3 regions of the Faecalibacterium sp. genome follow, and region 1 is predicted to be linked to each of the others. Evidence: predicted binding sites of a transcription regulator. Region 1 holds the regulator's gene; each other region holds the start of a gene.
What was found. The regulator Rex, encoded in region 1, represses fermentation and respiration genes when NADH is low (regulators of the CRP and FNR family bind a similar motif). The targets are predictions, from matches to a motif close to ATTGTTAANNNNTTAACAAT.
Positions count from the first base shown of each region.

Region 1 (3,280 bases):
GTAATCCGTGACGCTGTTCAGGTCGATGAAGGTCTGGCCGCTCTTAGAATAGTTGTACAGCCAGTTCCAGTTGATCTGGCAGACATCCTCAGCGACGCCGCCTGCGAACTTGGTGGACATGGTATCCTCCCAGCCGGACCATGCAGCGAAGGTGGGGTTGATGGTGATGGTGCTGTTCTTGGCCATGAAAGCCTTGATGGCCTCCTGATAGGCGTTGTGACGAGACTCGCCGCCCCACCAGCTCATGGTCAGGGTGACGGGGTCAGAAGACAGGCCGGCCACGGATGCTGCGGAAGCAGCAGTGGAAGTGGCGGTAGAGCCAGCGTTGCCAGAGCCGCCGCATGCGGCCAGAAGGCCGGCAGCGCCCACAGCGCCGGAGACCTTCAGAAAGTCACGACGAGAAATTGCCTTGCTCATTTTCGTTCTCCTCCTAATGTAAAAAACAACTGCTTGCACGGACGCCTCTGCAAAGCATCCGTTGTATACAAATATGATACCAAAGGCAAGAAGAAAAAGAAAGATGCAAATTGTAGGGATAGCGGCGGAAAACGAACAAATATTGCGCTTATTTTTTGCACGGTTTTGACGTCATTGCCATAATGAATAAACTTGAGGCCAAAAACTGTGCAACTTGTATACTTCAACGATTTGCATAGAAAACTGGGATGCAACAGGGAAAGAATGGCCGGATTTGCAAGAATTTTGTAACCAAGTCATATTTTGCCGAATGGACGTTGTATACATCAAAAGCGACGATGACAAAAACTTCCGGCCATGAACTGATATATCAATAGCGCAAAAAACGTGCGAATCGGGCCTTGGCTGATATATCACGGATGAAGAAAAGATACAAAAAATGCCGCCCGGCGTGCGGACGGCATGAAATCAGGGAAAACGATCATCGGCGGGCGGCATAGAAAGCGCGGCGCTCCCGGAAATAGCACTGGGGGCACATGCTGACGTACTGGACGTCGTTCTGAAGGTCGATGGCCACCTGCTCGCCCTCAAAGACGAAGCGGCCGTTGACCTTGCGGCAGTTGCAGGTGGCCTTGCGGCCGCAGGCGCAGATGGTCTTCATCTCCTCGATGGTATGGGCCAGCTCCAGCAGACGGGTGGAGCCGGGGAAGCCCTTGAGGGAGAAGTCGGAGCGCAGGCCGTAGCAGATGACCGGGATGTTCAGATCCACCGTCACCATGAACAGCTGCTCGGCCTGTGCGGCGGTAAAGAACTGGCTCTCGTCGCAGAGCACGCAGGCCAGAGGCTTGCCCTCGCTGCTGGCGGCCCGGACGGCCTCCACGAGGTCCATATCCGGCGGCACCAGCAGGTCGGCGGGGCGGCGGACGCCCAGACGGCTCACGAGGTCGCCGCTGCCCTTGGTGTCCACCTTCGGTTTGAGGATGAACACCCGCATCCCCTGCTCCTCATAGTTGTGGGCCACCTGCATCAGCGCGGTGCTCTTGCCGCTGTTCATTGCGCCGTAACGGAAATAAAGCTTTGCCATGTCGAAAAATTCTCCTCATGAAAGGACCCTCCCAGCCAGAGCCTGACGGAGAGGGTCGGCATTTTGCAGTAAGATGGCTCAGTCCTGATTGCGCAGCCGGTAGCCGAGGCTCATCAGGCTGTCGCCGAGATGGACGTTCTCCACGACGACATCGGGGTAGGACACCGACAGGTCGTAGTGGGAGAAGTTCCAGAAGCCCTGGATCCCCAGCGCCACCAGACGGCCACTGATCTCCTCTGCGCCGCTGCGGGGCAGACAGAGGACGGCCACCTCGGGGTGATGCTCGGCGCAGAACGTCTCCAGCTCATCGATGTGGAGGATCTGGATGCCGTTGATCTCCTTGCCAACCTCGTCGGGGGCGTTGTCGAAGGCGGCGATGAGCTTATAGCCGTTGGTGTCGGTGGTGATAAAGCGGCTCACGGCCTTGCCCAGACGGCCGCAGCCGATGAGGATGGTGGGCAGACGGTCACCGTTGCCGAAGAGCAGGTCCTCAAGGATGTTCAGCAGGTTCTCTACCGAATAGCCGATGCCTTGACGGCCATTCACATCGCCGATGCAGTTGAAGTCCTGCCGCACCTGCGAGGCGGTGGTGCCCATCTGGGCGGCCAGCTCGCGGGACGAGATGCTGGTGATGCCGTCGTTTTTCAGGGTGCGCAGGTAGCGATAATATTTGGGCAGACGCTTGATGACGGGCAGGGAAGCTTTGCCGGGAGTATTCATAGGGAGTTCTCCTTTCTTTTTGTCCGCAGGATCGCCGGGGGAGAGGTGCGCAGCGGCAGGGCGCTCCGGCAAGGAATAGATGTGTACTTTTCCGTACAATAATGATACTTATTTGACAATCTTATCTCTAGTATAAAGTATACATCGTGAAGCGAGAATGTCAAATCCTTTGGCGCAATTTTTTGCAAAAGCAAAGAAATCTTTGCCGAAGCATAACCGACAGGAATGCCGGACAAGCTGAAATGAAGCAAAAAGGAGGGCGCAGAGAATGGCACAGGAAGAGAAAAATATCCCCGTGGAGCAGCAGCGATTGGAAAAAGAGCAGATCGAGGACATGGGCAGCATCTACCGCACCCGGGGCGCTCACGCCATCCACTGTCTGACTGTCATCGGGCAGGTGGAGGGCCATGTGGAAGCCCCGCAGGGCCAGAAGACCACCAAGTATGAGCACGTCATCCCCCAGCTGGTGGCTGTGCAGGAAGACCCTGCCATCGAGGGGCTGCTGGTGCTGCTCAACACCGTGGGCGGAGATGTGGAGGCAGGGCTTGCGCTGGCCGAACTCATCGCCAGCATCTCGAAGCCCAGTGCGGCGGTGGTGCTGGGCGGAGGCCACTCCATCGGCATCCCGCTGGCCGTCAGCGCCCAGCGGAGTTTCATCGTGCCCACCGCCACCATGACGGTCCACCCCGTCCGCCACTCGGGGATGATCTTGGGCGTGCCCCAGACCATGCGCTGGTTCGAGCAGATGCAGGAGCGGATCACCGGCTTTGTCGCGGCCCACAGCGGCATCTCGGAAAAGCGGTACACCGAGCTGATGATGCGCACCGGCGAGCTGGTCATGGATGTGGGTACCGTGCTGGACGGCCGGAAAGCCGTGCGGGAAAAGCTCATCGACGAGCTGGGCGGGCTGTCGGATGCGCTGGCGTGGCTCTACCGAGAAATCGAGGGGAAATAAATTGCCATTTGACTTTTCCCGTGGTACAATGAAAGAATCGAATCGTATCGGGATTCTTCCATCGTCACCGACAGAGCCGCCTCGGGCGCGCCCTGCTTCTATAT
Region 1 covers NZ_DAWCVJ010000001.1:17,389-20,668, forward strand. Annotated here, with positions in the region: gene ACT8X9_RS00080 (ABC transporter substrate-binding protein) at 1-417, opposite strand, end outside; gene ACT8X9_RS00085 (thymidine kinase) at 899-1,501, opposite strand; gene ACT8X9_RS00090 (redox-sensing transcriptional repressor Rex) at 1,580-2,221, opposite strand; gene ACT8X9_RS00095 (ClpP family protease) at 2,490-3,176, shown strand.

Region 2 (3,280 bases), on a different contig from region 1:
GGTTTCCGTGAGAGGAAGGGTGTTTTTTGTTTATCCTTGCTTGCTGTTCGGCCTGCTTCATGATACAATAAAACAGAAGCCGCCGAACATTTTATAGTTGTGTCGTAGGAGCGAAAGCCATGAGAGCATTCGAAAAACTGAACATTGCCGTTGCAGGCACAGGCTATGTCGGCCTGTCCATCGCCACCCTGCTGAGCCAGCACCACCATGTTACCGCTGTGGACATCGTGCCGGAGAAGGTGGAGCAGATCAACCACAAAAAGTCTCCCATTCAGGATGACTACATTGAACGATACCTTGCAGAAAAGGATCTCGACCTGACCGCTACGCTGGACGGGGAAGCGGCCTACCGGGACGCGGACTTCGTGGTCATTGCCGCCCCGACCAACTACGACAGCCGGAAGAACTTCTTCGATACCTCTGCGGTGGAGGCGGTCATCCAGCTGGTGATGAAGGTGAACCCCGAGGCCATCATGGTCATCAAGTCCACCATCCCGGTGGGCTTCACGGCTTCGATCCGGGAAAAATATCAGTGCAGGAACATCATCTTCAGCCCGGAGTTTCTGCGGGAGTCCAAAGCGCTGTATGACAATCTCTACCCCAGCCGCATCATCGTGGGTACGGATATGAAGGACGACCGCCTTGTGGAGGCGGCCCACACCTTCGCCCATCTGCTGCAGGAGGGGGCCATCAAGAAAGATGTCGAGACCCTCTTCATGAGCTTCACAGAGGCAGAGGCCGTCAAACTGTTTGCAAACACATATCTGGCGCTCCGCGTCTCCTTCTTCAACGAGCTGGACACCTATGCCGAGATGAAGGGCCTTGACACCCAGAAGATCATCGAGGGCGTCTGCCTCGACCCCCGCATCGGCACACATTATAATAACCCCAGCTTCGGCTACGGCGGCTACTGCCTGCCCAAGGACACAAAGCAGCTTCTTGCCAACTACGCCGACGTGCCCGAGAACCTCATCGAGGCCATCGTGGAGTCCAACCGCACCCGCAAGGACTTTATCGCCGACCGGGTGCTTCAGATGGCGGGCTACTACAGCTATGGGGAGGAGAACGAGTACGATGCAAGGGAGGAGAAGCCCTGCGTCATCGGAGTCTACCGCCTGACCATGAAGGCGAACTCCGACAACTTCCGTCAGTCCTCCATTCAGGGCGTCATGAAGCGGATCAAGGCCAAGGGAGCGACCGTCATCATCTACGAGCCGACGCTGGAGAACGGCACGACCTTCTTTGGCAGCGAGGTGGTAAACGACCTTGAGGCGTTCAAAAAGCGGAGTCAGGCCATCATTGCCAATCGCTATGACAGCTGCCTCGATGATGTACAGGAGAAGGTCTACACCCGCGACCTGTTCCGGAGAGACTAAACCTCTCCGTCACGCCTACGGCGTGCCACCTCTCCTATCGAGGAGAGGCCTTGGCATTCCGTAAAGTTTTCCCTCTTCGCCAGAGGCTCCCCTCGCTAGGGGAGCTGTCTGCGAAGCAGACTGAGAGGCTGCTCTTTGTCAAGCCACTGTCAAAATAGACACAATTCCAGAATATCCCGGGAAAAGTTTGTTAATAAATTATCCATCCGCCGTCCTTGCAATACACACACATTTTGTTTATAATAGTGTCATAGGGGTCAAGGCCCCGAGAGTGAGCGAAATTCGATTCCGAAGAATGAATTGAGAGGAGAATAATCACTATGGGTTTAGGTAAAAAGACGATCGACGATCAGAACTACTGCGGCAAGAAGGTCCTTGTCCGTTGCGATTTCAACGTCCCCATGAAGGACGGCGTCATCACCAACGAGAACCGCATCAATGCGGCTCTGCCCACCATCCAGAAGCTGGTCAATGACGGCGCAAAGGTCATCCTGTGCAGCCATCTGGGCAAGCCGAAGAACGGCCCCGAGGCAAAGTTCAGCCTCGCACCCGTTGCTGTGGCTCTGAGCGCAAAGCTGGGCAAGACCGTCGTGTTTGCTGACGACGACAACGTCGTGGGCGAGAATGCAAAGGCTGCTGTCGCTGCCATGAACAACGGCGACGTCGTCCTGCTGCAGAACACCCGTTTCCGCAAGGAAGAGACCAAGAACATCCCCGAGTTCTCTCAGGAGCTGGCTTCTCTGGCCGACGCTTATGTTGACGATGCATTCGGCAGCTGCCACCGTGCACACTGCTCCACCGCAGGCGTCACCGACTACATCAAGGACACCGCTGTCGGCTACCTGATGGAGAAGGAGATCAAGTACCTCGGCAACGCCGTGAACGATCCCGTCCGTCCCTTCACCGCCATTCTGGGCGGCGCAAAGGTCGCTGACAAGCTGAATGTCATCTCCAACCTGCTGGAGAAGGTCGATACCCTCATCATCGGCGGCGGCATGGCCTACACCTTCATCAAGGCACAGGGCTATGAGGTCGGCAAGAGCCTGTGCGACGACTCCAAGCTGGACTACTGCAAGGAGATGATGGCAAAGGCTCAGGAGAAGGGCGTCAAGCTGCTCCTGCCTGTCGATACTGCCTGTGTCGAGAACTTCCCTGACCCCATCGACGCTCCCGTCGAGACCACCGTTGTCCCTGTCACCGCCATCCCGGCTGACATGGAGGGCTGCGACATCGGCCCCGAGACCATGAAGCTGTTCGCTGATGCAGTCAAGGCTTCCAAGACTGTCGTCTGGAACGGCCCCATGGGCGTCTTCGAGAACCCGACTCTGGCAGCTGGCACTCTGGCTGTGGCCAAGGCAATGGCTGAGAGCGACGCTACCACCGTCATCGGCGGCGGCGACAGCGCAGCAGCTGTCCAGCAGATGGGTCTGGGCGATAAGATGACCCACATCTCCACCGGCGGCGGCGCTTCTCTGGAGTATCTGGAGGGCAAGGAGCTGCCCGGCATCGCAGTCATCCAGAACGCATAATTCCGGCATCATAAACGGGTGCGGCGGCTGTTTCGCCGCCGCACCTTTCTGTTTTTATCAATAAGAAGGTAAGGAGAACATATCATGGATAAGGCAAAGCGCAAGGCTATCATTGCTGGCAACTGGAAGATGAACAAGACCGCCTCCGAGGCTGCTGTTCTGGTGGACGAGCTGATCCCCGCCGTCAAGGACGCATCCTGCGAGGTCGTCATCTGCACTCCCTACACCGATCTGGTCACGGCTGTGGCAAAGACCAAGGGCACCAACATCCATGTTGGCGCTGAAAACGTCCACTTCGAGAAGTCCGGTGCCTTCACCGGCGAGATCAGTGCAGATATGCTGGTGGATCTGGGCGTCGAGTACGTCATCGTCGGC
Region 2 covers NZ_DAWCVJ010000004.1:5,094-8,373, forward strand. Annotated here, with positions in the region: gene ACT8X9_RS01335 (nucleotide sugar dehydrogenase) at 138-1,376, shown strand; gene ACT8X9_RS01340 (phosphoglycerate kinase) at 1,697-2,905, shown strand; gene tpiA (triose-phosphate isomerase) at 2,990-3,280, shown strand, end outside.
Region 2: the regulator Rex is predicted to act here: its motif matches at 1,563-1,582, upstream of ACT8X9_RS01340 (phosphoglycerate kinase).

Region 3 (3,280 bases), on a different contig from region 1:
TCGGGGTGTGCCACGTTGATGAGGGCCTCAGCCTTCTCCCAAGTGGTCAGGCCCTTGAGGTTGACGCAGCCGTACTCGGTGCAGAGATAATGCAGGTTGGCGCGGGTGTCGGTGATGATGCTGCCATTTTCCAGCGTGGGACGGATGCGGCTCTCCAGCTGGCCGGTCTTTTTATTAAAGAAGGTGGAGGAAAGGCAGATGAAGCTCTTGCCGCCCTTGGAGAGGTAGGCACCCAGCACGAAGTCCAGCTGGCCGCCTGCACCGGAGATGTGCTTGATACCGGCGCTCTCCGCGTTCACCTGACCAAACAGGTCGATGTCCACCGCATTGTTGATGGAGATAAAGTTGTCCAGTGCGGAGATGCTGCGGATGTCGTTGGTGTAATCGACGGGGGCGGACATACACTCGGGATTGTTGTTGAGGTAGTCGTACATCTTCTGGGTGCCGGCACCGAAGGCGTAGACCTGACGGCCCTTGTCCAGCTGCTTGTGTGCGCCGGTGATCTTGCCGGCCTTGGCGATGTCCACAAAGGCATCGACGTACATCTCCGTGTGGACGCCGAGGTCCTTCAGGTCGCTCTGGGCGATGAGGCTGCCGATGGCATTGGGCATACCGCCGATGCCCAGCTGCAGGCAGGCACCATTGGGGATCTGGGGCACGACGAGATTGGCGACCTTCAGATCGACCTCAGAAGCGGGGCCGGCAGCGGCCATCTGGCCAATGGGCGGGTTGCTGCCCTCCACGATGCCGGTGACCCGGGAGATGTGGACGCAGTTCTCCATGCCGCCGAGGCAGCGGGGCATATTGGTGTTGACTTCGACGACGATCTTCTTGGCCTTCTCGCAGACAGCGCCCAGATGAGAAGCGCTGGGGCCGAAGTTGAAGTAGCCGTGCTCATCCATCGGCGTCACCTGAAAGACGGCGACATCCAGCGGATCGGGGCTTTCGCGGTAATAGCGGGGAAGCTCAGAATACCGGATGGGGGAGTAGAACGAAAAGCCCTGTGCGATGGCCTTGCGCTCGATGCCGCCCATATGCCAGCTGTTCCAGGTCATGTGGGCAGCAGGATCGTCGATCTGGAAGATCTCGGGCACCCACATCAGGATGCCGCCGCGGAAGTTGACATTCTCCAGCTCCGGCAGGCGCTTTGCAAGGGCGGCGTCCACGGCCACAGGAGTGTTGACACACCAGCCGTAGTCCACCCAGTCGCCGCTCTTGACCAGCGCGGCAGCCTGCTCGGCGGTCATCTTTTTCTGCGCGTACATTTCCTTAAAATCCATTATAAACCATCCTCTCCTATAATAACATAAAAGAATTGTAAATTTACCATTTACATTCCTGCGGAACAAAGATCTTTGCCGGAAATTTACCGTTCGTTTCCAGTTTTGACACCGGCTTATCACATCCCGGCGGTATCCTTGGAAACAGCAGGACGGGTGCCTCCGGCAGAGGCAGACCTGCTCAACTTAGTTATAACATTAACAAAGAACAGAATCAAGCCCCCTTTCGTAAAAAATAGCCCTACGGACAAGATGACTAAAAATCTTAGCAATTTGTGGGGATAATTTGGTACGACAAAAACAAATTTTTTTGAAAAAAGACTTGATAAAATTTTGACAATATGGTTTACTTAATGTGTACCAAGACAAAGCGCCCCAGTGCGACGTTAATTGACTAAAAATTAACGATGTTGCGAGGGGCATATGCCTCGATACTTGAAGCGGGAACTGAAAAGTGCTATCATGGCAACACCAAATTGCGCTTTTCCAAAGCGCGGCGATAAAGGAGACCATACCGATGGCAACAGCAGTTTACCCCGGGTCCTTTGACCCGGTCACGAGAGGACATCTCGACATCATCAAGCGGGCAGCGAAGATCAACGACCACCTCATCGTGGCAGTGCTCATCAACAGCGCGAAGAACCCCCTGTTCACCGTAGAGGAGCGGGTGGCGCTGCTGCAGGAGTGCTGCAAGGACATCCCGAACGTGACGGTGGAGAGCTTTGACGGCTTGACCGTGGAGTTCGCCAAGAAGCGCCACGCCTCGGTGATGGTGCGGGGCCTGCGGGCTGTGACGGATTTCGAAAACGAGATCCAGCTGGCGCAGACCAACCACGCACTGATGCCCGGTATCGAGACCATGTTCCTCGCCACCAGCATCAAGTGGAGCTACCTTTCCTCCACCATCGTCAAGGAGGCTGCCCGCTACGGCAGCAACATCTCCAAGTTCGTGACGCCCAACGTAGAAGCGGCCATCCACGCGAAAGTGGAGCAGCTTCGGGCGGAAGGAAAGACTATCTGATCCCTTTTATCATGCAAAAAGGCTCTCGGGCCTTTTGATAGATCGTTTTACGAAAACCCCGTAAATATACACATTTCAGGAGGCTATTAACATGAAAAAAATTGTTATCGCATCTGCCTGCCGTACCGCTATTGGTAAGTTTGGCGGCACTCTGGCAAACGTCCCTGCTGCTGAGCTTGGCTCCATCGTCATCAAGGAAGCTCTGAACCGTGCAAACGTGAAACCTGAGCAGGTCGATCATGTTTACATGGGCTGCGTCATTCAGGCTGGTCTGGGCCAGAACGTCGCCCGTCAGGCTTCCCTGAAGGCTGGCCTGCCCATTGAGACCCCCGCTGTCACCGTCAACGTGGTCTGCGGCTCTGGTCTGAACTGCGTCAACATGGCTGCTCAGATGATCGAGGCTGGCGATGCTGACATCGTGGTCGCAGGCGGCATGGAGAACATGGATATGGCTCCCTTTGCCCTGCAGAAGGCCCGCTACGGCTACCGCATGGGTTCTCCCATGGGCAAGAGCGAGCTGGTCGATACCATGGTCAACGATGCACTGTGGGATGCCTGCGGCTTCAACAAGCACATGGGCATGACCGCTGAGAATGTCTGCAGCAACGAGACCTATCAGAAGAAGTACGGCTACAGCCCCATCACCCGTGAGCAGCTGGATGAGTTCTCCTACAACAGCCAGATCAAGGCTGACAAGGCCATCAAGGACGGCGCATTCAAGGACGAGATCGTTCCTGTCGTCATCAAGGGCAAGAAGGGCGACACCGTGTTCGATACCGATGAAGGCCCCCGTCTGACCCCGGTCGAGAAGCTGGGCACCCTGAAGCCCGCCTTCACCAAGGACGGCATCGTGACCGCTGGCAACTCTTCCGCTATCAACGATGGCGCTGCTGCTCTGGTCGTCATGAGTGAGGAGAAGGCTAAGGAGCTGGGCATCAAGCCTCTGGCTACTTGGGTCGCAGGTGCTCTGGCAGGCGTC
Region 3 covers NZ_DAWCVJ010000060.1:69-3,348, reverse strand. Annotated here, with positions in the region: gene ACT8X9_RS09735 (butyryl-CoA:acetate CoA-transferase) at 1-1,280, opposite strand, end outside; gene coaD (pantetheine-phosphate adenylyltransferase) at 1,798-2,301, shown strand; partial or broken gene ACT8X9_RS09725 (acetyl-CoA C-acyltransferase) at 2,393-3,280, shown strand, end outside.
Region 3: the regulator Rex is predicted to act here: its motif matches at 1,602-1,621, upstream of coaD (pantetheine-phosphate adenylyltransferase).